DNA from 4 places in the Acidovorax sp. ST3 genome. Region 1 is predicted to be linked to each of the others. Evidence: predicted binding sites of a transcription regulator. Region 1 holds the regulator's gene; each other region holds the start of a gene.
What was found. Region 1 encodes sigma-54, which starts transcription at its own class of promoters, with help from an activator protein. Its sites were predicted from a motif close to TGGCANGNAANCTGCTTT; they were not measured.

Region 1 (8,022 bases):
GCCGGGTCGCAACTTGACCAGGATCACGCCTTCGTAGTCGTCCAGGTGCACTCGTTCCATGGCTTCCCAGGGCACGGTGTGCGGGTCGTCCTGGCGCAGATCGGTGATGCCGGTGGCATCAATGACAATTGCAGGGTCTTGCTCCCGGTAGGCCTCCAGAGCGGACCGGCCCAGGGTTCCGCCCACACAGAAGGAGACGAACGCGGCACACAGACAGAGGATCGTGAGCAGCCGGTCGTTCGATGCCAAAGCCCCATACAGCGAGAACGCCAGGCATATCGCCATCAGCAACACAAAAGGCACCTGAAACACCAGGGTCCAGCGGCGCCGGTAGAGCAGGATGGGTTGGGGTGGCATGTGCAATCTCCGGTTGAAAGGGCACAGCAACTTATTGTGCCTTTGGCTGTGGGACGCCACCCCGGTGGTGCGTCTGGCGCCCCGCTGTTGGCGGGCCCGTAAAATCCGCCGATGCTCACAGCCAAAAATGAATTGCTCGCTGCGCTCGCGGCCGAGCTGGAAAACCTGTCTCCCGGCGCTGGCGCCAAGGCAGCCTTTGAATCCCCCAAGGTGGCGGCCCATGGCGACTTCGCCTGCACCGCAGCCATGCAGCTGGCCAAGCCGCTCAAGCTCAACCCGCGTGCCCTGGGCGAGCAGCTCAAGGCCGCACTCGAAGCCACGCCCGCCTTTCAGCGCTGGGTGTCGGCCATCGAAATCGCCGGCCCCGGCTTTCTGAACATCCGCCTCAAGCCCGCTGCCAAACAAGAGGTGGTGCGCGAGGTACTGGCCGCCGGCGACCGCTTTGGCTACCAGCCCGGCAACGGCCAGCAGGTGCTGGTCGAGTTCGTCTCTGCCAACCCCACCGGCCCGCTGCACGTGGGCCACGGCCGCCAGGCCGCGCTGGGCGATGCGATCTGCAACCTGTTCAGCACCCAGGGCTGGAAGGTGCACCGCGAGTTCTATTACAACGATGCGGGCGTACAGATCGACACGCTGACCAAGAGCACGCAGCTGCGCGCCAAGGGTTTCAAGCCCGGCGACGACTGCTGGCCCACCGACAGCGACAACCCGCTGGCCAAAAACTTCTACAACGGCGACTACATCGCCGACATTGCCGAGGCCTTCAAGGCCAAGGCCACCGTGAAGGCCGATGACCGCGAGTTCACCGCCAATGGCGACGTGGACGACTATGACAACATCCGCCAATTTGCGGTGGCCTATCTGCGCAACGAGCAGGACAAGGATCTGCAGGCCTTCAACCTCCAGTTCGACGAGTACTACCTGGAGTCCAGCCTGTACACCAGCGGCCGCGTCGAGGCCACGGTGAACAAGCTCATCGCCAACGGCAAGACCTACGAACAGGACGGCGCGCTGTGGCTCAAGAGCACGGACTACGGCGACGACAAGGACCGCGTCATGCGCAAGCAGGACGGCACCTACACCTACTTTGTGCCCGACGTGGCCTACCACATTGCCAAGTGGGAGCGTGGCTTCACCAAGGTCGTCAACATCCAGGGCACAGACCACCACGGTACCATCGCCCGCGTGCGCGCTGGCCTGCAGGCGGCCGATGTGGGCATCCCCAAGGGCTACCCCGACTACGTGCTGCACACCATGGTGAGGGTGGTCAAGGGCGGTGAAGAGGTCAAGATCAGCAAGCGCGCGGGCAGCTATGTCACGCTGCGCGATCTGATCGAGTGGACCAGCAAGGACGCCGTGCGCTTCTTCCTGCTCAGCCGCAAGCCCGACACCGAGTACACCTTCGATGTGGACCTGGCGGTGGCACAGAACAACGACAACCCGGTCTACTACGTGCAGTACGCCCACGCGCGCATCCAGTCCGTGCTGCGCGCCTGGCAGGAGGCGGGCGGTGGCGACGTAGCGTCGCTCCAGGACGTGGACCTGTCGGCTCTGGAAGGCCCGCAGGCCCAGGCCCTGATGCTGCAGCTGGCCAAGTACCCCGAGATGCTCACGGCTGCTGCCGAGGGCGAAGCCCCGCACGATGTGACCTTCTACCTGCGCGATCTGGCCGCCAGCTACCACAGCTATTACGATGCCGAGCGCATCCTGGTGGACGACGAGGTGGTGAAGAAGGCGCGCCTGGCGCTGGTCGCTGCCACCGCCCAGGTATTGCACAATGGCCTGGCGGTGCTGGGCGTGTCGGCCCCGGCCAGAATGTAAGCAGTTACTACCAATATGAAAAAGCAACAGACGGGCGGGACCATTGTCGGCTTCATCGTCGGGGTCATTGTGGGCCTGGGCGCGGCGCTGGCCGTGGCCGTGTACGTGACCAAGGTGCCGGTGCCGTTCCTGAACAAGGGCAACGGCCGCGGCGCAGACATGGACGCTGCGGAGTCCCAGAAAAACAAGAACTGGGACCCGAACTCGCCGCTGTATGGCAAGAACCCGGCCCGCCCTGCGGCGCCTCCGGTGGCCGCAGCTGCGTCAGCCCCTGCGTCGGCACCAGCGCCTGAGGTGCGCGCCGCCGCATCGGCCGCCAAGCCGGCTGCGAGCAAGCCAGATGCCAAAGCCGAGGCCAAGGCAGAGAGCAAGCCGGGCGCAGACCCGCTGGGCGACTTGGCCGTGGCCAAGGCAGCCGCCAAGGGCAGCGTGGACCCTTTTGACTACTTTGTGCAGGCAGGTGCCTTCCGCACCCAGGCCGACGCCGACGCCCAGCGCGCCAAGCTGGCCATGCTGGGCTGGGAGGCCCGCGTGAGCGAGCGTGAGCAAAATGGCCGGGCGGTGTTCCGGGTGCGCATCGGCCCCTTCACCAAGCGGGACGATGCCGAGGTGCTCAAAGAGAAACTCGACGGCGCCGGGCTGGAATCGGCGCTGGTGCGCGTGCAGCGCTGAAGCGCTTGCAAAAGCGGCGCCACCGCCAGGGCTGAACTTTTTGTAAAGGGATGTCTCACATCCCGCATACCTGAACCAGGAGAGTCTTTGTCATGAAACGCCGTGAGTTTTCTTTGTCCGCCGCCTCGGCGGTTGCCGCTTCTGCCCTGACGCTGCCAGTGGCCAACCCCGCCATGGCGCAAGCCCGTCAGTTCAAGGAGGGCAAGGACTTCAAGCGGCTGGACAAGCCCGTCGCCCCAGACGCCCCCGCTGGCAAGGTCGATGTGATCGAGTTCTTCTGGTACAGCTGCCCCCACTGCAACGCCTTCGAGCCCACGCTGGACGCCTGGGTCAAGGCTGCTCCCAAGGACCTCTCCATCCGCCGTGTGCCCGTGGCGTTCAACGCCAGCTTCGTGCCCCAGCAAAAGCTGTTCTATACGCTTGAAGGCATGGGCAAGCTCGAAGCCCTGCATGCCAAGGTCTTCCGCGCCATCCACGTGGAAAAGGCCAAGCTCGCCAAGGACGACGAAATCCTGGCCTGGGTGACCCAGCAGGGCGTGGACGTGGCCAAGTTCAAGGAGGTCTACGGCTCCTTCAGCGTCGCCAACCAGGTGCGTCGCGCCTCGCAGCTGCAGGATTCGTACGGTGTCGAAGGCGTGCCATCCATGGGCGTGGCGGGCAAGTACTACACCGACGGCACGATGGCCGGCAGCATGCAGACCGTGCTGCAGGTGGTTGAATACCTGGCCGCCACGGCGCGCAAAGCCTGACGAGTGGCCGACCCTGTCGGCAAGCTGTCCCAAAGGCCCGCGGATGCGGGCTTTTTTTCGGGGTAGGTACCATCGGGTGGCTACAATCATTGCAAGATTCGTGCCCTATGACCCACCGCCTACTCCCCCTCCTTGTGCTCGCAGCCCTGACCGGCCTTGCGGGCATGGCACATGCCGAAAAGGCAGACCGTGCCAAGCCCATGAACATCGAGGCCGACGCCCTGCGGCACGATGAACTCAAGCAGACCAGCGTGTTCTCGGGCCGCGTGGTGATGACCAAGGGCACCATCGTGCTGCGCGGCGCGCGGCTGGATGTGCGCCAGGACGCCGACGGCTACCAGTACGGCGTGGTCACGGCCGAGGCAGGCAAACGGGCGTTCTTCCGCCAAAAGCGCGACACCGTGGCCGGAGCGCCGGATGAGTTCATCGAAGGCGAAAGCGAAGTCATCGAATACGACGGCAAGGCCGACAACGTGCGCTTCATCACCCGCGCCGAACTGCGCCGCTACCGTGGGTCGGTGCTGAACGATGAGATCACCGGCGCCGTGATCGTTTACAACAACCTCACCGACGTGTTCACCGTCGATGGCCAGAAGGCGCCTGCGTCTTCGGCTGCGGCCGGCGACGCCCCCACGTCTGGCGGCCGCGTGCGCGCCGTGCTGGCACCCAAGGACCCGCCGCCCGGTACGGCAGCCCCCGCCAAGGCGCCCGAGTCGCCCGCACCGGCGCTGCGCCCCAGTAACACCCTTGGCGGCGGCGCCAAGTGAGCGGGCCCGTGGTGAGTACTGGTCCCGAGACCCCGGCGACCCCTGCGAACAGCCGTCTGGGGCCTGATTCGCAGTCGGGCAGCCGCCTGGAGGTGCAGCACCTAGCCAAGTCCTATGGCAGCCGCAAGGTCGTCAAGGACGTGTCCCTGGAGGTGCAAAAAGGCGAAGTCGTGGGCCTGCTGGGCCCCAATGGCGCGGGCAAGACCACTTCGTTCTACATGATCGTGGGCTTGGTACGCAGCGATGCGGGTGACATCCGTATCGACGGCCAGTCCGTGGCCCACATGCCCATCCATCGCCGGTCGCGCCTGGGGCTGTCGTACCTGCCGCAAGAAGCCTCCATCTTCCGCAAGCTCACCGTCGAAGAAAACGTGCGCGCCGTGCTGGAACTGCAGCGCGCCGACGACGGCCAGCCGCTGTCGCGCGACGCCATCGAAGAGCGCCTGACGGCCCTGCTACAAGAGCTGCGCGTGGACCACCTGCGGGCTTCACCTGCCCTGGCGCTGTCGGGCGGCGAGCGCCGCCGCGTCGAGATTGCCCGTGCCCTGGCCACCCAGCCGCGCTTCATCCTGCTGGACGAGCCCTTTGCGGGCATCGACCCCATCGCCGTGATTGAAATCCAGCGCATCATCGGCTTCCTGAAGGCGCGCGGCATTGGGGTGCTCATCACCGATCACAACGTGCGCGAGACGCTGGGCATCTGCGACCACGCCTTCATCATCAGCGACGGCCGTGTGCTGGCGCAGGGCACGCCGTCCGAGATCGTGGACAACGCGGAGGTCCGAAGGGTGTACCTCGGCGAACACTTCAGGATGTAGACATGGCCCCCACGCTTGTCACTTCGTGTACCGCGCTGCCCCCCGAGGGGGCCTTCGCGCCTTGGGGCGGCCCGGCGGCGCTCAATCAATGAAGCCTGGACTGTCGCTGCGCGTCTCGCAGCACCTTGCACTGACCCCCCAGCTCCAGCAGTCCATCCGGCTGCTGCAGTTGTCCACGCTCGAACTCTCGCAGGAAGTCGAGCAGATGCTCGACGAAAACCCGTTCCTCGAACGCAATGCCGACGAAGCCCCGCGCGAGGAATTTGGCCTGGAAGCCGCCGATACGCCCGCGCAGGCCGACGACTACAGTGCCGATGATGCTATGTTTTCAGGAGCTGCTGGCGCAAGCAGTACTAGCGCTGACAGCCAAAACGACGCTGAAATCTCCGGTGGAGGCTCCGACGAGCCCGACTGGAGCGGCGACGGCACCGTCGAGATGGCGCCCAACGATGCCGAGTGGGGCGGCGACGCCCCAGCGCGCACCCGCAACGACACGGAAGGCGACGAAGCCGATGCCACCGAGCTGGCCCGTTCCCACGAGTCGCTGACGGCCTTTTTGCACCGCCAGGCGCTGTCGCTGCGCCTGTCCGAAGTGGACACGGCCGCGCTGCGTTTTCTTATCGAATCGCTGAACGACGACGGCTACCTCGAAGAGCCGCTGGAAGAACTCGCCATCAGCCTCGCCGGGCCCGACGACCTGGAACAGATCGAAGAGCTGGTGCACCGCTTCACGGTGGCCCAGCGCCTGCTGCAAAGCCTGGAACCTGTGGGCGTGGGCGCGCGCAACCTGTCCGAGTGCCTGACGCTGCAGCTCACGGCGCTGGCGGCCGACGAAGACAGCGACGCCGACCCCGAGACCGTGCAGACCGCTCTGCGCATCTGCCAGCAGCCGCTGGAGATGCTGGCGCGCCGGGACATCCGCCGTCTGACGCAGCTGTGCAGCGAAGGCGGCGTGGCTGGAGAAGAGCGCACCCGCGCTGCCATGGCACTCATCGCCCGCCTGGAACCACGCCCGGGCCGCAAGTTTGCCGACGTGGAGCGCAACATCATCGTGCCCGACGTCATCGTGCGCAAAGCTGGTCGCGCCAATGGCAGCGGCCAGCAGAACTTCATCGTGCAGCTCAACCCCGACGTGATGCCCCGCCTGCGCGTGCACGACATCTACGCAGGCGCGCTGCGCGGCCACAAGGGCGGCGAGGGCCACCAGGGCATGCAGCAGCGCCTGCAGGAGGCGCGCTGGTTCATCAAGAACATCCAGCAGCGTTTTGACACCATCCTGCGTGTGTCGCGCGCCATCGTTGAGCGGCAGAAGAACTTCTTCACCCACGGCGAGCTGGCCATGCGCCCGCTGGTGCTGCGCGACATTGCCGACGAACTGGGCCTGCACGAGTCCACCATCAGCCGCGTCACCACCGCCAAGTACATGGCGACGCCCATCGGCACCTACGAGCTGAAGTACTTCTTTGGCTCCGGCCTGGGCACCGAAACCGGTGGCAATGCCTCCAGTACCGCGGTGCGCGCACTGATCAAGCAGTTCGTGTCGGCGGAGAACCCGGCCAAGCCGCTGTCCGACAGCCAGATCGCCGAAATGCTCAAGGAGCAGGGCATCGAATGCGCCCGCCGCACCGTGGCCAAGTACCGCGAGGCGCTCAAGATCGCGCCGGCGAATTTGCGCAAGGCGTTGTAGCCGCCTCGGCGGCTGGCGCACGGCGCGCCTGCGATGCCGTACCTTTTCTGTTGTTTCCGTATTACCCACCGCAGCCCACCATGGCCCGCATCGTCTTTGACCTTCCCCCGTACTTCGGCTTTGCCACCGAGCTGCAGATCTACATCAGCCACGTGAACCAGGGCGGGCATCTGGACAACGCGCAGCTGCTCACCCTGGTGTCCGAAGCACGCGTGCGTTTCTTCCAGTCGCTGGGCTACCCCGAGGCCGATGTGGGCGGCCTGTCCATCGTGGTCGGCGACATCGTGGCGCAGTACAAGTCCGAAGGTTTCCACGGCGAGACCATGCGGGTGGAGATGGCGCCGGCAGACTTCAATCGCTACGGCTTTGATCTCGTCTTCTGCATGACCGAAAAGGCCTCGGGCCGTGAAGTGGCGCGCGGCAAGATCGGCATCGTCTTCATCGGCAAGGCCAGCCGCAAGGTCGCCCCCATCCCGGACTCCATCCGCCAGCTGCTGCTGGCCCGCGCGGGGGAGCCTGGTTCCCCCGCAGTGCCCGAGCGCGTATCCTCCCCATCGACATGAACCAACTCCAACTTTTTCTCCCCTGCGCCGCAGGCGTCGAGGGCTTTCTGGCCGACGAGGTGCATGCCATCACCGGCCTCACGGGGCAAGACCTGCTGGTGGGCCGGGGCGGCGTGCTCTTGCGCGCCTCGTGGCGCCAGGCCATGCAGCTCAACCTGCACAGCCGCCTTGCCCAGCGAGTGCTGGTGCAATTGGCCCACCGCCCATACCGGTCTGAAAACGACCTCTACAACATGGCCAGCGATGTGGCCTGGGAGATCTGGTTCACCACGCGCCAGACCTTCAAGGTCGAAGTGACGGCCCAGCACAGCCCGCTGCAGAGCCTGAACTTCGCGGGCCTCAAGGTGAAAGACGCCGTGGCCGACCGCTTCCGCCACAAGAGCGGCGTGCGCCCCGATGTGAACACCCAGTGGCCCGACGTGCGCATCCACCTGCACCTGACCACCGACGAAGCCACGCTCTACATCGACACCTCGGGCGAGCCACTGTTCAAGCGCGGCTGGCGCGAGGACAAGGGCGATGCCCCCCTTAAGGAAACCCTCGCCGCCGCCATGATCGCCGCCAGTGGCTGGGACCCGCACGGCGACA
Region 2 (8,022 bases), on a different contig from region 1:
TCCAGCGCCTTGGATTGCAGGTCAAAAGCGCCGCTAGCGCCGGTTTTATTTGCCTCAGCAGCTATAAAAACAGAAGCACTGCCACCCACTGCACGGGCGGCTTCGCGCAGGGCGTCGCCTGCCGACTCGGGGGCCTGCACCCAGCGCAGCGCCCCGTGCCATTCCACCAGCGGCTGCGCACCGGCGGGCAAAGCCAGCACCGGCGCGGTGGCGGGGACGGACAGGCGCCACAGGGCATGGTCGGGGCGCGTGGCCCGGTCGGTGAACCACGGCAGGGTCTGCTCGCGGCAGGCGGTCCAGTCGGCGGCCACGGTGGCGTTGTCCATGCGTGTGCCGCCCATGGTCTTGCACGCGGCCTCCACCGCCGCCACGGCGCCGCGCAGGCGCACATAGAGCGTGCCCACACCACCGTCTTGCACCCAGCAGCTGGCATTGAGGGGCAGCGGCTGGCCGCCCCAGGCGTGCAGCTTGCGCAGAGCGTCGGCCTGGTTGATGCCCTCAAACAGGAGCGTGGCCTCGCCGGGCGCCACGGGCAGCACCTTGAGGCTCACCTCCGTCAGCAGGCCCAGCGTGCCCCAGGCCCCGGCCATCAGGCGCGCAACGTCATAGCCCGCCACGTTCTTCATCACCTGGCCGCCAAAGGTCAGCAGCTCGGCCTTGCCATTGAGCAGGGTCACGCCCAGCAGGTAATCCCGCACGGCGCCCACGCTGGCGCGGGCCGGGCCCGACAGGCCGGCCGCCACCATGCCGCCCACGGTGGCGGCGTCTGCAGGGGTCTTGGCGAAATGCGGGGGTTCAAAGGGCAGGCACTGGCCTTGTTCGGTCAGCACGGCCTCCAGCTCAGCCAGCGGGGTGCCAGCGCGCACGGTGACGACCAGCTCGCTGGGCTCGTAGCTCACGATGCCGCGCAGCACCCGGGTGTCGAGCACCTCGCCGTGCAGCGCCAGGCCATGGAAGTCCTTGGTGCCCCCGCCACGGATGCGCAACGGGGTCTGGTCGGCGGCGGCAGCGCGCACGCGCTCAGTGATCGGGGCGAGGGAGAAGTCCATCCGTGCATCGTAGCGGCAGCGGTCGGCCACACGGCAGGGGAGGAGCGTGAATTTTTTGAACAGCGGGTGTGCAAAGGACTGGCGGATGCCAAGGGGCCTTCGCCCCCCTGGCGCGCCAGTCCCACACGCGTCACCCACCGGGTACGAAAAAAGCCCGCCGGTGGTCGGCGGGCTGAAATAACCAGAGGAGTAACTCGCTTGTTCTTATTGCGACGCCACGGTGCCACCAGACACCGCAGCGCGTGGGGCGCAGAGCGATCAGCGGTTGTACGCTGTTTCGCCGTGCGAGGTGATGTCCAGACCTTCGCGTTCGGCTTCTTCCGAGACACGCAGGCCCACGAGCAGGTCGGCGATCTTGTAGGCGATGAAAGCCACCACACCGGACCAGACGATGGTGAACAGCACGCTCTTGACCTGTACCCAGACTTGAGCGCCCATGGCGAAGGTGTCAGGCGTCAGGCCGCCCGTGCCACCCAGGCTTTGCGAAGCGAACACACCGGTCAGGATGGCACCCAGGATACCGCCCACGCCGTGCACGCCGAACACGTCAAACGCGTCGTCCACGTTCAGCATGCGCTTGAGGCCACCCACACCCCACAGGCAGACCACACCAGCGATCAGGCCCATCACGATGGAACCCATGGGGCCCACGAAGCCTGCAGCAGGGGTCACGGCCACCAGGCCAGCCACTGCACCGGAGGCAGCGCCCAGCATCGAGGCCTTGCCCTTGTGCAGCGCTTCACCAGCGATCCAGGACAGCGTGGCGGCGGCAGTGGCCAGCACGGTGTTCACAAAAGCCAGGCCAGCGTTGGCGTTGGCAGCACCGGCAGAGCCAGCGTTGAAGCCGAACCAGCCCACCCACAGCAGCGAGGCGCCGACCATGGTCAGTGTCAGGCTGTGGGGCGTCATGGCTTCCTTGCCGAAGCCGATGCGCTTGCCCACCATGTACGCGCCCACCAGGCCAGCGATACCGGCGTTGATGTGCACCACGGTGCCACCCGCAAAGTCCAGAGCACCGTCAGCACCCAGCAGACCGCCGCCCCACACGATGTGGGCCATGGGCACGTAGCTGAAGGTGAACCACAGCACCGAGAAGATCAGCACGGCAGCGAACTTGATGCGCTCGGCGAACGAGCCCACGATCAGCGCCACGGTGATGGCGGCAAACGTGCCCTGGAACGCGAAGAACACGTACTCAGGAATCGTGGTCAGGGCGCCAAAGGTCTCCTGGGTCACGCCCTTGAGGAAGATCTTGTCGAAGCCGCCGAAGAACTTGCCCTCGCCCGAGAACGCCAGGCTGTAGCCATAGATGGCCCACAGCAGCGAGATCAGCGAGAACACCACGAAGACCTGCATCAGCACCGACAGCATGTTCTTGCTGCGACCCAGGCCGCCGTAGAACAGGGCCAGGCCAGGGATGGTCATCAGGATCACGAGCAGCGTGGAGGTCAGCATCCAGGCGGTGTCGCCGGAATCGACCTTGGGCGCTGGGGCCGCAGGGGCTGCCGGTGTGGCGGCCGCCTCGGCGGCAGGCGCGGCAGCGGCTGCGGGAGCTGCAGGAGCCGCTGCAGCATCAGCGGACGGTGCGGCAGCCGCGGGGGCTGCGGCGGCGGGCTCGGTGGCGGCAGGCGCCTGGGCCATGGACAGGTTGCCCATGGTCAGCAGACCGAGCCCCAGAATGAAGGAAGCAAGCAGTTTTTTCATGGCGTTTCTCTTCTTGGATGGGATGCGGCCTCGCCCTTACAGGGCTTCCTTGCCGGTTTCGCCAGTGCGGATGCGCACCACCTGCTCCAGGTGGGTCACGAAAATCTTGCCGTCACCGATCTTGCCGGTGCGCGCTGCGGTCTCGATGGACTCGATCACGCGGTCCACTAGGTCGTCGGCCACAGCGGCCTCGATCTTGACCTTGGGGAGAAAGTCCACCACGTACTCTGCACCGCGGTACAGCTCGGTGTGGCCCTTTTGGCGGCCAAAGCCTTTGACTTCGGTCACCGTGATGCCTTGCACGCCGATGTCGGAGAGCGCTTCGCGCACTTCGTCGAGCTTGAAGGGCTTGATGATGGCTGTCACCATTTTCATTTTCAGATCCTCCGGAATGGGCGCCACCGGCGCCCATTGAGACTTACAGGGTTTTGGTGAGCGTGACGATCACGCGCGACTTGTTGACCGGGCCGTAGAAGGCCTTCTTGGTGGCGCCGACCACGGCAGCGCCGAGGGACACGCCGCCGCCGAAGTCGTACGAACCGCCCAGGCTGTAATCCATGAAGTTGGGGGCCGTGATATCACCGCCAAAGCGGGTGAAGCCGACCGAAGCCTTCAGCGTGGTGCTGGGGGCCACTTCCTGGGCAAACGCCAGGTTCAGGTAGCCGGTGTTGCGGCCCTTCATGCCAGGACCGGCGTAGGCAAAGTAGTCCTTGGACAGGGTGTGCGAGTACTTGGCCGTCACGGGGCCGAAGGTGGCAGCGCCATAGACTTCGGTGGTGTTGCCCGCGCTGTTGCCGGGGTAGATGTAGGTCAGCAGACCCACATCCAGGTCCACGCCGCCAGCCTTGAACTTGTAGCCGCCGTACAGGTCGGATTCGAGCGAGTTGCCGGACAGCCAGTCCACGCTGGAGTTCCAGTTGCCCACGTAGAAGCCGGTTTCGCCGAAGGTGTAGTCAAAGCCGCCTTGCAGTGCGGGCTTGACGGTCTTGACCTTGGAAGTGTCCTGGTCCTGGCCGCGGAACTTGTAGTTCGTGGTCAGGCTGACGTTGGCGGTGAGCTGGGCGCTGGCCAGCATGGGAAGGGTTGCAACAAGGGCAACGCCCAGGGTCTTGATGATGGCGCGGGTCATGTTTCCTCCGGTTGGACAAAGTAGGGACAAGCGCTTTAAGCACGGACCGTGCCACGCCAAGGTGCACAGGGCGCCGCACGGTTGCGTTGCGTTACAACAATCCCCAGTACAGTGGCGGTGACCGCGCCCGGAGCGCCGCACTCAACTGGTGCAGGCGCCCCGCAGGCCGCGCTAAAACCTACAAAACGCACCCATCTGGGGAGAAATCGCTTCATGAGTCTTGCTTTGGTGCAAAGCCGCGCCCTTCTGGGGCTGCAGGCGCCTGCAGTCACCGTCGAAGTGCATCTGGCCAACGGTTTGCCCAGCTTCACCCTGGTCGGGCTGGCCGAGGTGGAGGTGAAAGAAGCCCGCGAACGCGTGCGCTCGGCGCTGCAGAACGCGGGGCTGGAATTTCCGACCAATAAGCGCATTACCGTCAACCTGGCCCCCGCCGATCTGCCCAAGGACTCGGGCCGCTTCGACCTGCCCATCGCCCTGGGCATCCTGGCCGCCAGCGGGCAGGTGGACGCCAGCCGCCTGGCGGGTTACGAGTTTGCGGGCGAGCTGTCGCTGTCGGGCGAGTTGCGCCCCGTGCGCGGCGCACTGGCCACCAGCCTGGCGCTGCAGACGCAGCAGATCGATGCCCAGCTGGTGCTGCCCCCCGGCAGCGCCGAAGAAGCCGCCCTGGTGCCCGCCGCACGCGTGGTGCGCGCCCGCCACCTGCTGGACGTGGTACGGGCGTTCCTGCCACCCGGCAGCACGGCCGGCGGCGATGCCGACGTGGCCAACGACGGCTGGACGCGCCTGCAGGCCACCGCGCTCGCCGCCAGCACCACTGGGCCCGACATGGCCGATGTGAAGGGCCAGGCCGGTGCCAAGCGGGCGCTGGAGATTGCAGCGGCCGGGGGCCACAGCGTGCTGATGGCCGGGCCACCGGGCTCGGGCAAGTCGATGCTGGCGCAGCGTTTTGCCGGGCTGCTGCCGGCGATGACGGTGGACGAGGCGCTGGAGAGCGCCGCCATTGCCAGCCTGGCGGGCCGCTTCAGGCCCGAGACCTTTGGCGTGCGCCCCACGGGCCAGCCCCACCACACGGCCAGCGCGGTGGCGCTGGTGGGCGGTGGCTCGCCACCCCGGCCGGGCGAGATCTCGCTGGCCCACCAGGGCGTGCTCTTCCTCGATGAACTGCCCGAATTCCCCCGCGCTGCGCTGGAGGCCCTGCGCGAGCCGATGGAGACCGGCCACATCACCATCGCCCGGGCGGCGCAACGCGCGGAGTTTCCGGCCCGGTTCCAGAAGTTGGCATTCTAAGTATGAACCATCTGCACGCTTCACTTTCCATTTAATTTTTTAACCTTTTTGGGTCGAGATATGCACAGCCTCAGTGCAAATCCTCTGAAATTCAGCAATCAATTCTTAACATTTAGCTAATCAGTAGCAATACAAATCGCCTCTTTTGAGTCGTTGCATTAATACCGGATTTTTGCTACAATTCCAAATGACACGCGCCTGCTCAGGCATTCATCTGCGTGTCTCCACTCATGTGGCCGCGGTTCAGGATTTCACTAACCGCTTGATTTCATTGGCATTTCTTCTGCCGATTTACTCTACGAATACAACTCCAGTAATCCATTGTCAAATGGAGGCAACGGTGCTGCGTCCGTAGAAAATCTATCAATCAAAGGAGTTTTAATAAAAAAGGGAGGTTTGAATGAATTATTCAAGGAGTTGTCTGCAATGTAAAGCTAAATTCACCCAGTCAAGAAGCGATCAGATCTATTGCTCTAGAAAATGCAAGGAGCACCAGCAATCCATGCATCGACGCAAGCTTACGGAGCTATCGAAAGAAAGTAAACTTCTTTCAAGGCGGATATCTTCATTTTTGAAGTCGTCCTTCGGCAGATGGCTACTACAAACTATCAGAACTCATGGGACAGTTCAGATTCTGCAAGGTTTGAAGGAAGAAGATTTAAGCGCATTATTGAGACTTAAAACTACTGCAAGTCGATTCAATGGCTTCGAGAAAGGAAAGCCAACTCGCGAATATCATCTTAGCCACATATTTAGCGCTAGAGGCAATCAAAGAAACATCGGCCTTCTTCACCCCACAAACTTGGTTATCGCCCCTGCAAAATACAATTTGTCTCGTCGAAACTGCGAGGAAGCCGTTGATGGGAGAGGGAGAAGCATTTGCAAAAATATTCTTAAACCTCATTTTAGTTGCAACGAACTCTCACCCGCAACTGACATTATCCATAAGCTAAAGAGGCTTCTCAAGAAAGATTTTGATAATTTCCTACTGAAAAATACTTTTAAACCAGGAATCCATGCCAAACTCATTAATGAGGTGAGAAAGCATAAGGAGAATATCGAAGAGGTAACTACTATTGAGCGCTTGCAGGAGATAAAGGCTGAACTTGGACTTCGCTTACATATGCCGCAAGGGAAACCCGCACCAATTGTTGTGGTTCTTGCAGAAGAGTTGGAACGTCACAACCTAGTAAACACCCCGATCTATTGGGTTATTTATCAGATAGCAAGCCGAATTCATGGAGCAACGCATATTGCCAAACTTAAGAGTTCGACAACTGATGCGGATTTGCAGCGGCTATTCTTACACGCCCTCGACGTACTTCACCAGAAGCGTACACCTAGCTATTCTGGCGAGATATATGCGCTGGATTTCTTTGATCTTCCTCAGGAGCACTCATTAGGCCGAGGCTACTCAACAGTGCTCTCGCCAGTTGATTTATATTTTGAGCGTCGTATAGCTTATTCGACTGACTCAATCGCGAGCTATACAACTCGAAAGCCTGAACTCAGAGACGTCATGAATAATGGTATCTATCTAACAATCGAGATACCCACAAACATTGCGTCGAACACAAGTTTTAATAAATTGAATCAACTACAGACTTCAGCCTAATATCTGTGTTTTATTTGATTCTGCTACAAACCTCACCAGTTCAGTGATTTTTTTGTCCAAATCAAGACAACTGAAATCTGGAACAAAATTTTCAACGACGTATTTGGCGACCTTTACTTTATTCGCCTGTGTCTCTCCCTTTGATGTTTGTAGCCGCAAAGTGTTGTCGTATCTACCATACTTTGCTAATGGCTTACATCTGGGTGCCACATCAGCTAAAGCTTGTGCTATTTGAGTGGCGGGAACATAGTTTTCAACCTCCCTGCCAGCGGTTATCCACGCAACTCCTGCATCACGTTCAAATTCGGTCCTGAGACGACTTTTTGTAGTGTTAATCCTGGCCCCGGGAGAGTCTTTGTCACTATCAATTAATATCGCTCCACGCCTATTTAACCTTCTCAGCGATATAAAATCCTCAATCTCTTCATCTATATCTAGATTTGAGACATGCGCGGCCAATCGCCCCCCGTAGAACATTACACTATAATGCACGCCCTCGATTAGTTTTGGATGCTTAGCCTTTATCCAATAATTGATATATATTCGATCCGATGGTCCTTCAACCCATATCACGCAATTAGATTGCAAAATATCAGACGGATGGTATCCAAGATCTTCACATACGTTGGAGCGCTTCGAATTCGAAGTAACTCTCTCAACCCGCGATTCCCCACTGGTTTGCGTTACGTGATAAATCTCTGCACCTTCGGTATCCATAAGCGCAGCCGAATGCGTCGCAATGAAGTATTGATTAGTTGTTTTATCCTTCAAGTATCGCAAAAGCTTCTTTTGCAATATTGGGTTAAGGTGAATTTCAGGCTCTTCAATACATACAATAGTGTTCGAAAGTGTGGTTGCCGCAGCGGCTATGATGACGACTTCATGAATTCCAGAACCTAGAGATTCGATTGGGAGCACTTTCCCATTCATATGGACAAGGATGGTGTCTCTTTGATATGGAATGCTTATTTTAGCGTTTGGGCTATCCAGCACCACTTGGACGAACCGGGTAATTTCGCCAAATCTCTCTCGTAGTCCTTGATTGTGCACGTCGGGATCTTGTAGTTTAGCGAGACGATCAATAATTCCAAGCCCGTCAAAGCCTTCGGATACTGAGCCCCCATCTCCGATTTGTCGAATAGCCGGAATGATTTGGACAGGATGCTTGGTGAGCCGAGGCGTAATAGTTCTATGAAATACAGGAACCCAGTGTTGCCGACTTCCACCTGACTGACGTG
Region 3 (8,022 bases), on a different contig from region 1:
CAAGGTCAGGCCCACATGGTGGACGTCGCTGGCAAAAAAGCGACCCATCGCGTCGCTGTGGCTAGCGGTCATATTGAAATGTTGCCAGAAACGTTAGCGCTGATTGAGTCTGGCACTGCCCACAAAGGGGATGTGTTGGGCATAGCTCGTATTGCAGGCATTCAGGGAGCAAAAAAAACCAGCGATCTTATACCGCTGTGTCATCCTCTAGCGTTAACTCGGGTCGCAGTTGAATTTGCATCAGTTCGTGCAAACGAATCGGATGCTATCGGCATAACATGTACTGCAACTGTAGAAACGATTGGCCCAACTGGCGTCGAAATGGAAGCGCTCACCGCTGTGCAGATTGCATTACTCACCATCTACGACATGTGTAAGGCAGTAGATCGGGGGATGATAATCCGCGACGTACGAGTCAAGGAGAAGCATGGAGGGAATTCAGGGAGCTTTGTAGCATGCTAGGTGGTGCGCAGTTTACGAGAGCACCCATTAGACGGTAGAGAATCGCCCAAACTGCTTATTGTTCAATTAGAAACTCAGTACTGGGAAAGTTTGTTTTCCCTAGTTCAGGGTGTTTGCCCTTAGCGAGAACTTCCCAATGCTTTTTTGCACTCTCACATACGCTCTTGGGCTGCATAAAACACAATTTTTTCAGCGTCATCGCAGCATCCTCTGGACGATCATTGAGTGATAGGGCCGAGGCGTATTTAAACATGGGCGCGGCGTAGGCGAAACGCTCAGACACTCGACGCATCCATTCAAGCTCCTCCTCTGACATGCCTGATCTAGCTTCAGTGCGAGAAAATTTTAGGAATTGTTGTAGACCAATTAGCAGAATTGCACGAGGTGGTTCAGTTTTTTCAAGGTCTCCTATCCGCGCCTCCTGAAAGCGCATCAAACTCCAATCAGCCTCCATTGGAAAATATTCGATCGCAGCGGATGATGTTAAGCCCGCCGCAAAAACTCCAAGACCGAAAAGAACGCCTCGCGTCATTGGAGTTAGATATGATCTGCATGCCGCATTCAAAGGCATACATTTTTCACGTGACAAGAACCCCATGAAAAATCCGACAGGTAGCAAGAAATATGCATAGCTCAAAGGATATTCCACCATCGCATGGTTAAAAACCACGGCGACACCCAAAAGAGTCGCCCAGCTTGTAGGACTGTCACAACTTCTTACTTGGTGAAAAAACCAGAATGCAAGTCCGATGACCACGAGAATTGCAACCGGCAGACCATTCCAAAGTGCTAGATCAAGTAGCAGGTTGTGGGAGCTTTCAAGCAACAGATGCGTAGGAGGGTGATTCAAGGCGACTGCTATTTGAGCCACACTTATTTGCCCCCATCCATAACCAAACCATGGCGCCCTTCCTATTGCATCCCCAAGAGAAACCCAAATCACTTGGCGAATGCCTGGTGTACTCATGCGCTCCAAGGCCGTATTCACACCTGAACCCAGCAGAAGCCATTCATCCAGGACCGGCCACAGCCAAGTCATTCCCAAATAGAAAGATAAGATCAAGAGGATTGCGGTCGGACTAGTGCGCAAATGGCAACGCTTGCGCATGAGCGCATAAGCCGGCAGTAACCAAAGAAGTGCAAGTAGCACGGAGCGCGACCCAGTCATTACTAGCGCCCAGAGCAGCAGGACAATCGCAAGTATGGCGTAGCATGCACGCAATCGACGCGCTTCCCATAGATACATTAAACCGGCAGCACCGAGCAATATTAGTGTCGCGAGCTGGTTCGGTTGAGCCAAGTTACCAAATGGTCGACTACGTGGGGGCATTTCAACAATGAAAATGCCCTGATGCGTTGGTAGGAGCCATTGGTGAAATGCGATTAGGGCAGAAAGCAGGGCTGCAACCAATAGCGCCGTCCACAAGACCTCGACTGCCGGTAGGTCGGATTTTTTTGGAGACGGAGGTACTATTTGTACACATTGAGCGCCCGCATGGGAAGATAGCGCGAAGCCCAGAAGATAAAGACACGACATCCACCCATCAGTGGAGAAATAAAGTTTCCCAGCAGCTATTTGCAATATTGGAACTACAGCTAAAACAATGGCACCATATGTGATCGCTGGAACATGGGAGCTTCTCACAATTCCCCATGCCAATAGAGGAGCAAACGCGATTGCCGCAGCCATCTCTTGGTGAAAGCTCAACCATGGGGAGTAGTGGTTTGGCAGCAAGTAGGCAATACACGAGACCACGCCAGCCCAAAGGAGCGTTTTTTCCATAGCAGAAGGTGTCAAAAAATGATTGACAACAAAGAAGAAAGCGGCGTACCTGACGGCACACCGCTTCTTCGGGAAACATCTGTCTTAAGGACAGAATTCACGTATTAACCATTAGCCGCGGCAAGAACCAGGCAGATACTTTGCAGGCATGGGCGCTGCACCACCAGGGCCGCACACCCACTTGTAAACAACAACGTTGATGTTATTGTTTGCAATCGCTGTGGACTCAGTCAAGTAAGGAGTCATGATGATTGTCTTGCTCGCAGCCTCTTTGAGGCTAGCATCGTCAGAGGAGGTAATAGTCACAGCACCCGTGTTGCTCGTCCGGATGGACTGAACATACTTTGTCGGCTTGCTGGCAGCAACGTTGGCGGTATTTTGCTCGCAGCCCCATGTATCAGCAGCAGGCAGAACATTACTGGAAATGCTCTGAATCGTCTCCGTGATGCTGGTACGGCACTGAGAGCCCGCCAGAATCACCTCAGACACTTTAGCCCGGATGGTGTAGTCCTGATACGCAGGCAACGCCACAGCAGCCAAGATACCGATGATCGCGACCACGATCATCAATTCGATCAGGGTGAAACCCTTTTGGATAGAACGCTTCATGAAGAACTCCTAGAAAAATTGCAAATGCGCGGTAGTAATGCAATTGCTGTGCCTAGCCAACATCTACTCACTGTTCAGCCCAAACCGCTAGGAGAGACCATACGTGCAGGCCACTAATATTTCTTCGTATCGACCTCACAGCCAAAGTGGGGCCTCCACGAAGACCAGTTCATCAAGCGCCCTCGCTGCGTATTCCGTGAAGACGCTGCCCGCAAGTGCTAGCCCTCTTATATCTAAGCCTGCAGGTCAAGCGAACTCAAACTGTCTCGGCATTACATTTTTGTCGCTCAGTATTGTCACAACCCATCCCCGTCTCCTTACACCAGCATCGTTTGCCCTGCAGTCAACCAACGGATGTCATGCTGGTTTTGATCAATGCTTGTGCTGGAGTCAAACCGCTTGATTTCATCAACGATGAGCGAGGTTTCCGACGGCTTGGTGTGCGTGATGTAGATGGGGTAGTGGTTAGCTGCCGGGATATGAGCTAGCTCCTGCGCCAAGGCCTCGGGGGAGAGATGCAGACTTCGCCGGGCCAGATCTCTTTCACGATTGCTGAAGGCTGTTTCGATCACTAAACAAGCCACCTTCAATGTGTTGATCCGATTCCAGAATGGGGGATTGCGTTCGGTGTCACCGCTGAAAACCCACCACCCAGAATCTCCTTGCACGGCAAACCCCACGGCAGGGACGGTATGGTGGGCTGGCAGCACTTCGATCTGAACACCTGAGATGCTCAGTACGTCACCGCATACAAAAGCTTGATACTGCAGAAATGGGGATGCAGCAGACGGTATCGCGCTGAAATCCGGCCAGATGACGTTGTTGAAGACATGCGTCTGCAGCGCAGAGATGGTGGCAGCCAGGGCGTGCACTTGCACCGGACGACTACGCTGTGACGACACCGCGTCGAGCATCAAGGGCAGCGCGGCGATGTGATCCAGGTGGGAATGGGTCAGCAACACATGGTCAATCTTGCCCATCTCTTCCAGCGTCAGGTCGCCCACGCCGGTGCCAGCATCGAGCAAGATGCTGTCACCAATCAAGAACGATGTCGTGCGACAGTCCTTGGCAATAGCGCCGGAACACCCCAGCACACGAACCTTCATGTAGAACCCTCTACTTGGTATCGAAATTGGTGGCGCTGTCCCAGTCAGGATTAAAAGGCAACCCACGCAGGCCTTCGACCCGTGCAGCATACAACTCGTAGAGAGTGCAACGAGGTCTGAGGCCTCTCAACTGCGCCATCAGCTTGTCGCATTGTGCCCATTCCTGTGCCGCATAGGCTCGCAGAAAACCCTCCCATACCACCAGTTCTTCGGCGAGTTCGGCGGGTAGGTGATCCCGGGGCGCCAGCGGCTGGTAAATCGGTACGGCCTGCGCCTTGCCCTTGACACGAACGCGATCCATGGCCTGCCATGCAAACTGAGGGGCGAGCTGCATGGCAGATTCACTCACCACAATCGACGTGCCGTAGTGTTTGGACAGCCCCTCCAGGCGCGAGCCCAGGTTGACCGCATCCCCGATGACTGTGTAGCTGCGCCGGATGTCCGAGCCCATATCTCCCACGCACATGACGCCCGTATTGAGCCCAATGCCCACTCCGATCTCGGGCAGGCCGCGCTGGCGATGATTGGCGTTGATCTGCCCAATGGCCTGCGACATTTCCAGGGCCGCAGTCACCGCCAGCTGCGCGTGGTCTGGCGTCGCCACGGGCGCACCCCAAAACGCCATGACGCAGTCGCCCATGTATTTGTCGATGGTGCCGCGGTGGCTGCGGATGATATGGGTGAGCTTGCTGAACACTTCATTCAGCAACCCTTGCAGTTGCAAAGGCTCCATCCTCTCAGACATGGCGGTGAAGCCGCGCATGTCGCAGAACATCACCGTCAGCTCCCGGTTGGTGGCCTGCATGCTGTAGTGCTCTGGCTGCTTGACCATTTCGGCCACCAGCTCTGGAGGCACATAGGCGCTGAACAGCGCTGCGAGTTCGCGCTTAGACCGGCTCTCCACAAAATAACCGTAGGCCATGTTGAGCGCGAAGGCCAACATGGACATCACCACCGCCGTAGCCAGTGGCAACGCCAAACCTTGCGCAATGTACATCCACAGGTTCAGCCCCACTAGCGCAGAAACCACGCCGGCGCTCAGCAAGACCGCTGAAGATGCAGACAAGAGTGGCAATGCCACCGCCAAAAGTAGCCCTGCGCAGAGGAGCTGCAGCACATCGAACCCGGCGGCATAGTCGGGCCGAACGATGCTTTTGCCATCTAGAAATGCCGACAACACGTTGGCATGGGTTTCTACGCCAGGGTAGGTTCTGCCCACTGGCGTCACACGCAAATCGAGCAAGCCAGGCGCGGTGGACCCGACCAGCACCAATTGATCCTTGAGCTGGCCAGGTGGGAGCACGCCATCCAGAACGTCCGACGCTGAGATGTACCGAAAGGAGCCCCCTTTAGCATCTCCCGGTCCCCGATAAGGAATGAGGGTGGCCAGTTGCTGGTCTACAGGGAGCGCCAGCGTGCGACCGTCCTGTCGCAACACGATGCTTTGCAGCAAATCATGCGTCCCAACCGGTGTGGGGTTCACAAAGCCCGGATGGATTTCTGGCAACCCGATGGCTGTGCGGAACATGGCCAGCGCCAGCGACTCGTAATACTGCCCTTGGTACTCGGCCAACAACGGCAAGGAGCGAACGACCCCGTCCTCGTCCGTGATGGAGTTGAAGAACCCAGCAGCAGGCGCTGCGCGGGTCAGCGCCTCGATGTTGCTGCTATAGCCGCGCCAGGTGGTTGCTCCCAGCGGCAGGCCCCGTAATCGCTCCAACGGGAGCGCAGGGTCCGGCAGCATGCCTTTCGTGATGCCGTCGCGGTCTTCGCCCGACAGGTAGTAGCCCAGCACCACGGGCTGCCCACGCAAGGACTGCGCAAAAAGCGCGTCGTAGTCCAGCGACGGTGCCAGTCTTTTCAGTTGCTCCTGGAAGGCCGGCTGGCTGCGCAAAGGGCCTTGGGCCAGCTCTTGCAACGTAGAGAGACCTGAACTCTCGTCGGACTCGGCAAACAGAACGTCAAACCCGATGACCGACACTTGCTGGCGCTCAAACAGTTCGCGCACTAGCGCGGCCATTTTGTCCCTGCGCCAGGGCCATTGGCCCACACGCCCCAGACTTTTCTCGTCGATATCGACAATGACGATGCGCTCGTCCAGCGTTCGAGGCATGGTCACCCGCAGGCGGGTGTCGTAGATGATGTTGTCCAGTCTCTCCAACACCTGAAGGTGGAGCACATCGGCCACATGCAGCAGTGCAAAAACCAGCGGTATCAGAGTGACTGCAATGCGCCGCCAGCGTCGGCGGAACAGGTGCGACAGGGACTGCAGCATGGGTCCACGCGCAAGGAGAGAAGATTCAGGTCAGCAGAGGCCCGCGGCCATGGCGCGGGCCCATGCCAGGCATCAGGTCTGTTCGAACTGCATTTCGGTGCCAGCCAGCTCCAGGCGATCACCGTGCTTGAGAGGTACGGGCGAAGCACCAATGGCCGCACCGTTGAGCAGCGGCATTTCAGGCCCCTCCACGTGAGACAGGACAAAACCTTGGTGCCGCTTGGTGATGGATGCCACGGCCACGCCAGGCTTGCCAATAGTAGTCACGACCTTTTGCAAGGACACCTCGCGCCCCGCTGCAGCGCCCGACATGACACGAATCACCGCTGAAATCGGAGCGGGCGCAGGGGCGGCTGGCGCGGGCCTGGCGGCGGCCACTGCAGGCGGCACCATGCCGGGCTTGAAGATCATGGTCTTCTCGAAATTCTGACCTTCGGCATCCTGCAAAAAGCGGATCTTGTACTTGCCCACCTCGACCGTGTCGCCATTGCGCAGCTCCTGGCGCTTGACGGCCTTCGCATTCACGTAGGTGCCGTTCGTGCTGCCCAGATCCTCAATCTCCACATCGTGTCCCACCATGTGGAGCACCGCATGTTCACCGCTCACCGCGAGGTTGTCGATCACGATGTCGTTGTATGGGCGCCGACCAAGCGTAGTCCGCTCCTTGGTCAGCTGCACTTCCTTGATAACAACGCCGTCGATTGAAACGATCATTCTCGGCATGATCCACTCCTGATGTGATGAATTGTTGTAGTTCGGGCCGTTCAAGAGGCCCCTAGCAATCGGGACATGAGGCCGCGCTTCTTGCCTCCTGCGGCAGCCTGCACCAGCAGCACGCTCACGTTATCACGACCACCGTTGGCATTGGCGGTGTCAATGAGCAGTGTCGCTTTTTCTTCCAAAGGCATGGGCGCCCGTACCAGCTCCGCCAGATCCGAATCGGACACCATGTCGGTGAGTCCGTCGGAGCACAGCAGGAACAGGTCATTCGGCGCCACCTGGAACTCGTTGACTTCCATCAGCACATTGGGCTCCACACCCAGGGCCCGCGTCACCAGATTGCGATTGGAAGACAGGGCCGCCTGCTGCGCCGTCAACAGCCCTGCATCGACCTGCTCCTGCAACCAGGAATGGTCGCGCGTGATTTGCTGCAAAGCACCATCGCGCAGGCGGTAGCAGCGGGAATCGCCGATATGCCCCAGGATCAGGCGGCTGCCGTGGAACACCGCCACCACCAGCGTCGTGCCCATGCCCGCGTACTGCGGGTTAGAGAGCGACGCTCCCAAAATGGCATGGTTGGCGTTCTCGACGCAGATTTCCAGCGCCCTGCGCACGTCCGTGGACTGAGGGCTTGCACCTGCTTGGGCCAGCCAGCGGGCCATCTCGGTACGGATGAAGGTGGTGGCCATGCCGCTGGCCACCTCACCCGCGTTGTAGCCGCCCATGCCATCGGCCAGTATCGCGACCTGCGCATCGCGGTCAACGGCGACCGCGTCTTCGTTGTTGGAACGCACGCGGCCCTTGTCGGTCCGCGCAGTGAATTCGTAGGTCATGGATGTGGAGGCGTGCGTCATGGGGCGCCCGAAATCGGCGGGGCTGCCGCACCCCGCACGGCGGGGGGCTCCATCACGGTTTCCTGAAAATCCGCCATTTCTTGCCCTGTTGCATCGCGGTCCGCATCATAGACGACTGCCTCAGTGCTGGATTGCGCGTCGCCCGCCAGGGCCTGCCGCAGGTCCGCCGCAAACTGCCGCCCGGTCTGATAGCGTGCCTCAGGGCGCTTTTGC
Region 4 (8,022 bases), on a different contig from region 1:
CGGACGCGGCCTGGATCTGCTTCATGGTGTCGGCCACACCGTCCACCGCGCTGCTGCTGCGCTCAGCGACCTGGGTGGCCTGCGTGGCCAGCACCGAGGCCTGGCGCGCGGATTCTGCGGTCTGCTTGACGGTGCCGGTGATCTCTTCCATCGACGCGGCGGTCTGCTGCAGGTTGCTGGCCTGCGCCTCGGTGCGCGACGACAGGTCCTGGTTGCCCTGGGCAATCTCGCGGGTGGAGACCTGCATGTGCTCGCTCTCCTGTCGCGCGTCGCGCACGATGGACAGCAGGTTCACGTTGAGCTGCGCCAGCGCCTTTTGCAGCTGGCCCACGGTGTCGCTGCGCGTGGCCGATATCTTCTGGGTAAGGTCACCCGCCGCCATGCGGTTGGCCCACAACAGCATTTGCGACAACGGTGCCACCGTGACCTGGTGCAGGTAGACCGCCATGCCCAGCGCCAACACCACCACCCCGAGCCACGCCGCCCCCGAGGCCAGCGACAGCGTGTGCCCCCCCAGCAAGGCCGCGCACCACGAAGCCACCACCAGCAGCAGGGTGCACGCCATCATCTTGCCCATGGGCCCCAGTGCCAGGGCACGGCCCACGCGGCCCCAAAGCGTGTCTTTGACCAGCTGACCAGCCGACAGCCGGTGCACCAGCGTGCCGGCTTGTTTTTCGGCCTGCATCTGCTTGTACAGCGCATCCGCCGCCTGGATCTGCTCGCGCGTCGCTTCGGTGCGTACCGACATGTAGCCGGTGGGCTGGTCGCCCTGCATGAGTGGAGTGACATTGGCCATCACCCAGTAAAACGTGCCGTCCTTGCGCCGGTTCTTGACCGGGGCCGACCAGGGGATGCCTTTGGCGATGGTCTCCCACATGTCGCGATAGGCCTCCTCGGGCATGTCGGGGTGTCGCACGATGTTGTGGGGCTGGCCCAGAAGCTCTTCCTTTTCGTAGCCGCTGACCTCAATGAACATCGGGTTGCAGTACAGGATGCGGCCCTTGAGGTCCGTGGTGGACACCAGGGTCTGGCCCTTGGGAAACGCATATTCGTGCTGGCTGACCGGCAAATTGACGCGCATGGGAGCCCCATTTCTTGGGTGCCTTGTCGCTCCAGAACCGGGCAACTCGGCAGTGGAAAAGTCAGGAACATCCTATGACGAATGCCGGGGATTTGAAACAGATAAATAGCGCCGCCATCGCGAATTCACCAGCCTGGTGCGCCACACCAACACTGTGCAGCGCCCTCCGCTGCAATGCACCAATGTGAACAACAGAGAGACCGCTCGCTTCAGTTTTGATAGCTGCAGAGGCTTATCCAGTATTCACAGCACGGCTGGCGGTAGCCCTGGCGACGCCTTTGGCGGCACTGGCATAGCCATTGCTTGCCACTAGGCGCGGCCAACGCTGGCCGCGTGTCAGCCCGGTGCAATGGCGGATTGGGCGAACAGGACGTTGGCGTCTTCATGGAGTGCGTTGGGGCTGGTCAGCCCGCGCGGTCCGTGTGGACGCCTTTTTGTTTTCTGGCCGGGCGAAGGGGTCACCCCCTCAGCCCTTTGCACTCACACCCATGCATTACTTCAGAGAGTTCCTCAAATCCGGCCACGCACCCACGCTGTGGGCGTCGTTTCTGTACTTCGGCTTTTCGTGCGCGGTGTGGGTCATCAACGGTGCGATGGCGCCGTTCATCCGCGAGAGCTTCCAGCTCTCCCCCACGCAAATGGGGATGATGCTGTCCATCCCCATTTTTGCGGGCGCGCTGATGCGGTTTCCGCTGGGCATCCTGGCGCAGTACATCGGGCGCAAGCGCGCCACGCTGGTCGAGATGGCAGGTATCTTTGTGGCCATGGGCTATGGCTACCTGTTCGTGCACACCTTCAACGACCTGCTGGCGCTGGGCATTCTGCTGGGCGTAGCGGGGGCGAGCTTTGGCGTGGCGCTGTCGCTGGGCTCGGGCTCGTTCCCACCGCGCTTCAAGGGGCTGGCCATGGGCATCGTGGGCGCAGGCAATGTGGGCACGGCGGTAGCCGCACTGCTGGCGCCCGCTCTGGCGCAGCAATTTGGCTGGCAGGCGGTGTATGGCTTTGCCGCCGTGAGCGTGGCTGTGCCCGCCGTGGTGATGGCGGTGTATGCCAAGGAGCCCCCCGACCTCGCGCCCCACGCCACATTCCGCGAGCACATTGCCTGCCTGTTTGAAAAAGACGGCTGGGCGTTCAGCCTGATCTACGCCGTGACGTTTGGCGGCTTCATCGGCCTGACGGCCTTTTTGCCCAGCTACTTCTACGACCAGTTTGGCGTGAGCAAGGTGCAGGCGGGGCAGCTGACCATGCTGGCGGCCTTTCTGGGTGCCGCACTGCGGGTGATGGGCGGCTGGCTGTCGGACCACTGGGGCGGCGTCAACACGCTCACGGGCGTGCTGGCCATCACCGCCGTGAGCATGGTGCTGTGTGGCCTGGCCGAGAACTCGCTGCCGGTGACGATGCTGCTGTTTCTGGTGTGTTTTGCTGCACTGGGCGCGGGCAACGGCGCGCTGTTCCAGCTGGTGCCGCTGCGCTGGCCGCTGTCCACGGCGGTGGCGGGCTCGATGATTGGTGAGATCGGCGCGCTGGGCGGCGGCCTCATCCCCAACGGTATGGGCTTTTCACGCCAGTACACCGGCACCTACCTGTGGGGCTTTGTGGGCATTGCGGCGTGTGCCGCTGCCATGCTGGTGCTGCTGCGGGTGATGCAGATCCGCTGGACCCGCACGTGGGCGGAGAAAGGTGGACGCGCGCGCGGCGCGTGAACGGCGTAGCCGTTAGGGCGCGGCAGCACCTTGCCGCATTTCAAGCCAAGTAGGCGCCCAGCGCAATTTCCTCATACCTTGATAGCTATATTTCTAATAGCAAATCAATCGCCTCACCTCGGCAAAAACAGCAGCCAGTACACCAGCAACAGGTTCACCAGCACGCTCACCGCCAACGCGATCTTCCACAGTGCCGTGGCATCGCGTTGCATCAGCGGCTGTGGGCCCGGGGCGGACAAGGGGCGTGACGCACCCCGTTCCAGCGCCAGCAGCAACTCCTCGGCGGTTTCAAAGCGCTGCGTGCGCTGGCGGGCCACGGCCTTCAAGGCGATCTGGTCCAGCCAGATGGGCACGCTGGGGTGGTGGCGGCTGGGCGCCACCGGGTCGCGGTGGTAGCGGCCCAGCTGGTACTGCACCACCTCGCCATAGGGCAGGCGCCCGTGGCTCAGCAGCTGGTACAGCGTGACACCCAGCGCAAACAGGTCGCTGCCCGCATCGGGCAACTGGCCGGCCGGGTCGCCGTTCTTCTCGTAGCCGGGCCACTGCTCGGGGTTCATGTAGCTGGGGGTGCCTGCGTGCAGGCGGCGCGTGGCCTCGGGCTCGCGGCCTGACAGGGCCACGCCCAGGTCCAGCACACGCAGCACGCCGTCGTCGCCCAGGTGCAGGTTGTCGGGCTTGATGTCGCGGTGCACCACGCCTTGCCGGTGCAGCCAGCCCAGCACCTGCGCCGCCTGCATCACCACCGACACGACCTGGGGCACACCCAGGTGCTGGCGGGCACGCAGGCGCTGGCCCAGGGTCTGCCCCGCATGCCAGTCATAGAGCAGATAAAACGCACTGGCACCGGGGCCTGCACCGCCCTGCTCGGGCGGCCAGGTGTTCAGGCGCGCCAGGTGCACCGCCGCGTGGCCGGACTGCATGCGCCGGGCCACCCAGGCTTCGTGCGCCAGCGTGGCGCGCTCCTGCGCATCGTGCGCGCGGGCGGGGACCAGGGTCTTGAGCGCATACAGCCGCTGGGTGGCCGGGTCGCGCACCTGGTAGATGCGGTGCACGCCGCTGTCGGCCACCAGCGCGGTCACCACCAGGCCGTCCACCGGGTCGCCCACCTTGAGCAGTGGCAACACCGGCAACTGCAGGGCACGGCGGGACTCGTCCTGCAAGGTGGCCTCCAACGCGCCCTGCACCCGCACCACCAGTGCGGTCACGTTGTCGGTGCTGCCCCGGCGCAGGGCTGCGCGCGTGATCTCGTCGCTCAGTGCCTGAGCGCTCGCGTCCGCCCGCAGCAACTGGCGCAACTCGCGCTCGGGCAGGCTGCCGTGCACGCCGTCGGACAGCAGCACCAGCAGGTCGCCGCTGTGCAGTTCGCCCTGGCTGTAGTCCACCACCACATGGTCGTCCAGCCCCATGGCGCGGGTGAGCTGATGCGCAAAGTCGCGCTGCGCCATCACATGGTCGGTCGTCAGCAGCTGCAGCCGGCCGCCCCGCAACAGATAGGCGCGCGTGTCACCCACATGGGCCAGCGTGTACGACTGGCCGCGCAGCACGATGGCGGTGAGCGTGGTCAGGCCCACGGCGGGCTGGCGGCGCCGGTTCATCGACGCAAGCCAGCCGTTGTGCGCGCTCAGGATGCGGTCCAGCGCCACGGTGGTGTCCCAGGTGTCGGGCGTGGCGAAGTAGTCGTTCACCAGCGTGTTCACCGTGGTCTGGGCGGCTTCGCGCCCGTTGCCTCCGGTGCTCACTCCATCGGCAATGGCAGCGATGGCGCCACGTTCGCGGTCGCGCCCCTGCCCCTGCAACAGGGCGGCAAAGTCTTCATTGACTTCGTTGCGCCCAGCCTGCGAGGTGTGGCCGATGTCCAGTTCAAAACTCATGCACCAGCTCCATGCAGGTTCCATGCCCAAGCTGGTGCATGCATGCACTGCTGCGCGCAGCCCGGTCCACGGCTGCCACCCCCAAGCGCATGCTGCGCAGGGCGGGCCCCTGTGCTTTCACCCCAGATCAGTGCACAAACTCTGGCACGGCCATTGCTTAACCAAAGCAACGGCCCCAAGGGGCCACGCAATTCAGCGGTGCAACGGCGCACCAAGGGGTTGTATGGACGAAGGCGTCCCCACATGCGGTTTCGATGGAAGGTCGGAGCTGCATCGTGTGGACGCCTTTTTTGTTTTTGGCATCGCCTAGGCGATGGAACCGACGGAGTCACGATGAAAAAGCTCAAACTGGTGATGGTGGGGAACGGCATGGCCGGTGTGCGCACGCTGGAAGAGCTGCTCAAGATTGCCCCCGATCTGTATGACATCACGGTCTTCGGGGCCGAGCCGCACCCCAACTACAACCGCATTCTGCTGTCGCCCGTGCTGGCGGGCGAGCAGACGATTGACGAAATCATCCTCAACGACTGGCAGTGGTACGCCGACAACCACATCACGCTGCACACCGGCTTCACCGTGACCGATGTGGACCGCGTGCGCCGCGTGGTCACCGCCACCAGCAAAGACGGTGATGTGATCACCGCCGAGTACGACCGCCTCATCATGGCCACGGGCTCCAACCCCTTCATCCTGCCCGTGCCCGGCAAAGACCTCCAGGGCGTGCTGGCCTACCGCGACATTGCCGACACACAGGCCATGATCGACGCCGCCGCCACATACAAGCACGCCGTCGTCATCGGCGGCGGCCTGCTGGGCCTGGAGGCTGCCAACGGCCTCATGAAGCGCGGCATGACCGTGAGCGTGGTGCACGTGATGCCCTCGCTGATGGAGCGCCAGCTCGATGACGTGGCGGGCAAGATGCTGCAGAAGTCGTTGGAAGACCGAGGCATGCGCTTCTTGATGGGCGCACAGACGCAGGAACTGGTGGGCAACGCCGAGGGCCGCGTGAGCGCCGTCAAGTTCAAGGACGGCACCGAGGTGCCCGCCGACCTGGTGGTGATGGCCGTGGGCATCCGCCCCAACACCGCGCTGGCTGAAAAGATGCGCCTGCACGTAAACCGGGGCATTGTGGTGAGCGACACGCTGCAAACCACCACCGACGCGCGCATCTACGCCGTGGGCGAATGCGCCGCGCACCGGGGCATTGCCTATGGTCTGGTGGCCCCGCTGTTCGAGCAGGGCAAGGTGCTGGCCAACCACCTGGCCGAGTTCGGCATTGGCCGCTACCAGGGCTCGCTCACCTCCACCAAACTCAAGGTGACGGGCATCGACCTTTTTTCAGCGGGCGACTTCCAGGGCGGAGAGAACACCGAAGAGATCGTGATGAGCGACCCCTTTGGCGGCGTGTACAAAAAGCTGGTCATCAAGGACGACAAGCTGGTGGGCGCCTGCCTGTATGGCGACACCGTGGACGGTAGCTGGTACTTCAAGCTGCTGCGCGATGGCCGCAGCGTGAGCGACATCCGCGACAAGCTGATGTTTGGCGAGAGCAACATCGGCGACGTGGGCCACCAGGGCCAAAGCAAGGCATCGGCCATGGCCGACAGCGACGAGGTGTGCGGCTGCAATGGCGTGACCAAGGGCGCCATCTGCAAGGCCATCAAGGACAAGGGCCTGTTCACGCTGGATGAAGTGCGCAAGCACACCAAGGCCAGCGCATCGTGCGGTTCGTGCACGGGCCTGGTCGAGCAGATCATCATGTTCACCGCCGGTGGCGACTACAGCGCCACGCCCAAGACCAAGGCCATGTGCGGCTGCACCGACCACGGACACCAGGCGGTGCGCGACGCGATCCGTGCCAACAAGCTGTTGAGCATTGGCGATGTGTTCAAGTTCATGGAATGGAAGACGCCCAACGGCTGCGCCAGCTGCCGCCCCGCCGTCAACTACTACCTCATCAGCACCTGGCCCAAGGACGCCAAGGACGATCCGCAAAGCCGCGCCATCAACGAGCGCAGCCACGCCAACATCCAAAAAGACGGCACCTACAGCGTCATCCCCCGCATGTGGGGCGGCGAGACCACGGCCGACGAGCTGCGCCGCATTGCCGATGCGGTGGACAAGTACAACATCCCCACCGTCAAGGTCACGGGCGGCCAGCGCATTGACCTCTTGGGCGTGAAGAAGGAAGACCTGGTCAACGTGTGGAAGGACATCGGCATGCCCAGCGGCCACGCCTATGCCAAGGCGCTGCGCACCGTAAAGACCTGTGTGGGCAGCGAGTGGTGCCGCATGGGCACGCAGGACAGCACGCAGATGGGCAAGGACCTGGAGCGCGCCATGTGGCGCATGTACGCCCCGCACAAGGTCAAGTTCGCGGTGAGCGGCTGCCCGCGCAACTGCGCCGAGGCCGGCATCAAGGACGTGGGCATCATCGGCGTGGACAGCGGCTGGGAGATGTACATCGCTGGCAACGGCGGCATCAAGACCGAGGTGGCGCACTTCTTCACCAAGCTGAAAACTGCCGAAGAAGTGCTGGAGTACACCGGCGCGTTCTGCGAGCTGTACCGCCAGGAAGGCTGGTACCTGGAACGCACCGTGCACTACGTGAGCCGCGTGGGCCTGGACTATGTGAAAAAGCGCATCCTCGAAGACCACGAAGGCCGCAAGGCACTGTGGGAGCAGCTGCAGTTTGCGCTGGACGGCGAGCCCGACCCCTGGTTCGAGTTTGACAAGGCGGCCGTGGACACACGCCAGTTTGCCCCGCTGACTGCCGCCTGAAGCGCCCGGAGCCCCACATCATGCAACGCCGCACCTTGCTGACCGCCGCGGGCTACACCACGGCCTGGAGCACCCTGGGCATCATGTCGCTGGGCACTGCCCAGGCCCAGGTCACAGACCTGAACGACGCCATCAACAAGGCAGGCCGCCAGCGCATGCTGAGCCAGCGCATGGGTAAGGCCTGGCTGGCGCTGGCCCACAAGTCCGACACGCCCGCAGCGCGCGCCGTGCTGGACCAGTCGCTGGCGCTGTTCGAGCGGCAGCTGGCCGAACTCAAGGCCTATGCGCCCTCGCCCACCATCCGCGACACCTACGTAAAGCTGGAATCAGCGTGGGCCGACCATAAGGCCACGCTGCTGGGCACCGCCCCGTCGCGCGACGGCGCGGCCGCCCTGCTGCAGGCCGACGCCAAGGTGCTGGCGCTGGCCCACCAGGGCACCGTTCAGTACGAAGCCGCCTCGGGCAAGCCCGTGGGCAAGCTGGTCAACGTGGCAGGCCGCCAGCGCATGCTGAGCCAGCGCATGGCCAAGTTCTGCCTGTCTGCCATGCTGGAGGTGGACACCTCCACCGCCACTACCGAAATCGC

Region 2: a site for sigma-54 is predicted at 3,919-3,936, ahead of DNK89_RS13220 (TorF family putative porin). Genes of this name have one in related genera too.
Region 3: a site for sigma-54 is predicted at 2,891-2,908, ahead of DNK89_RS15190 (pilin). Genes of this name have one in related genera too.
Region 4: a site for sigma-54 is predicted at 4,798-4,815, ahead of nirB (nitrite reductase large subunit NirB). Genes of this name have one in related genera too.

What each region holds. Positions count from the first base shown of each region.
Region 1 covers NZ_QKVP01000007.1:16,142-24,163, forward strand. The annotation lists gene DNK89_RS21250 (hypothetical protein) at 1-357, opposite strand, end outside; gene argS (arginine--tRNA ligase) at 469-2,178, shown strand; gene DNK89_RS21260 (SPOR domain-containing protein) at 2,194-2,850, shown strand; gene DNK89_RS21265 (thiol:disulfide interchange protein DsbA/DsbL) at 2,943-3,599, shown strand; gene lptA (lipopolysaccharide transport periplasmic protein LptA) at 3,707-4,366, shown strand; gene lptB (LPS export ABC transporter ATP-binding protein) at 4,423-5,184, shown strand; gene DNK89_RS21280 (RNA polymerase factor sigma-54) at 5,273-6,871, shown strand; gene DNK89_RS21285 (thioesterase family protein) at 6,952-7,434, shown strand; gene DNK89_RS21290 (class I SAM-dependent RNA methyltransferase) at 7,431-8,022, shown strand, end outside.
Region 2 covers NZ_QKVP01000004.1:106,656-114,677, forward strand. The annotation lists gene glcE (glycolate oxidase subunit GlcE) at 1-1,049, opposite strand, end outside; gene DNK89_RS13210 (ammonium transporter) at 1,308-2,753, opposite strand; gene glnK (P-II family nitrogen regulator) at 2,790-3,128, opposite strand; gene DNK89_RS13220 (TorF family putative porin) at 3,172-3,882, opposite strand; partial or broken gene DNK89_RS13225 (YifB family Mg chelatase-like AAA ATPase) at 4,096-5,163, shown strand; gene DNK89_RS24270 (hypothetical protein) at 5,672-6,784, shown strand; gene DNK89_RS13230 (ATP-dependent endonuclease) at 6,776-8,022, opposite strand, start outside.
Region 3 covers NZ_QKVP01000004.1:544,826-552,847, reverse strand. The annotation lists gene moaC (cyclic pyranopterin monophosphate synthase MoaC) at 1-462, shown strand, start outside; gene DNK89_RS15195 (PglL family O-oligosaccharyltransferase) at 518-2,245, opposite strand; gene DNK89_RS15190 (pilin) at 2,357-2,854, opposite strand; gene DNK89_RS15185 (3',5'-cyclic-nucleotide phosphodiesterase) at 3,172-3,960, opposite strand; gene DNK89_RS15180 (CHASE2 domain-containing protein) at 3,971-6,235, opposite strand; gene DNK89_RS15175 (FHA domain-containing protein) at 6,308-6,958, opposite strand; gene DNK89_RS15170 (Stp1/IreP family PP2C-type Ser/Thr phosphatase) at 7,000-7,788, opposite strand; gene DNK89_RS15165 (CHASE2 domain-containing serine/threonine-protein kinase) at 7,806-8,022, opposite strand, start outside.
Region 4 covers NZ_QKVP01000003.1:47,104-55,125, forward strand. The annotation lists gene DNK89_RS09525 (methyl-accepting chemotaxis protein) at 1-1,081, opposite strand, end outside; gene DNK89_RS09530 (nitrate/nitrite transporter) at 1,570-2,784, shown strand; gene DNK89_RS09535 (bifunctional protein-serine/threonine kinase/phosphatase) at 2,898-4,655, opposite strand; gene nirB (nitrite reductase large subunit NirB) at 4,989-7,436, shown strand; gene DNK89_RS09545 (type IV pili methyl-accepting chemotaxis transducer N-terminal domain-containing protein) at 7,457-8,022, shown strand, end outside.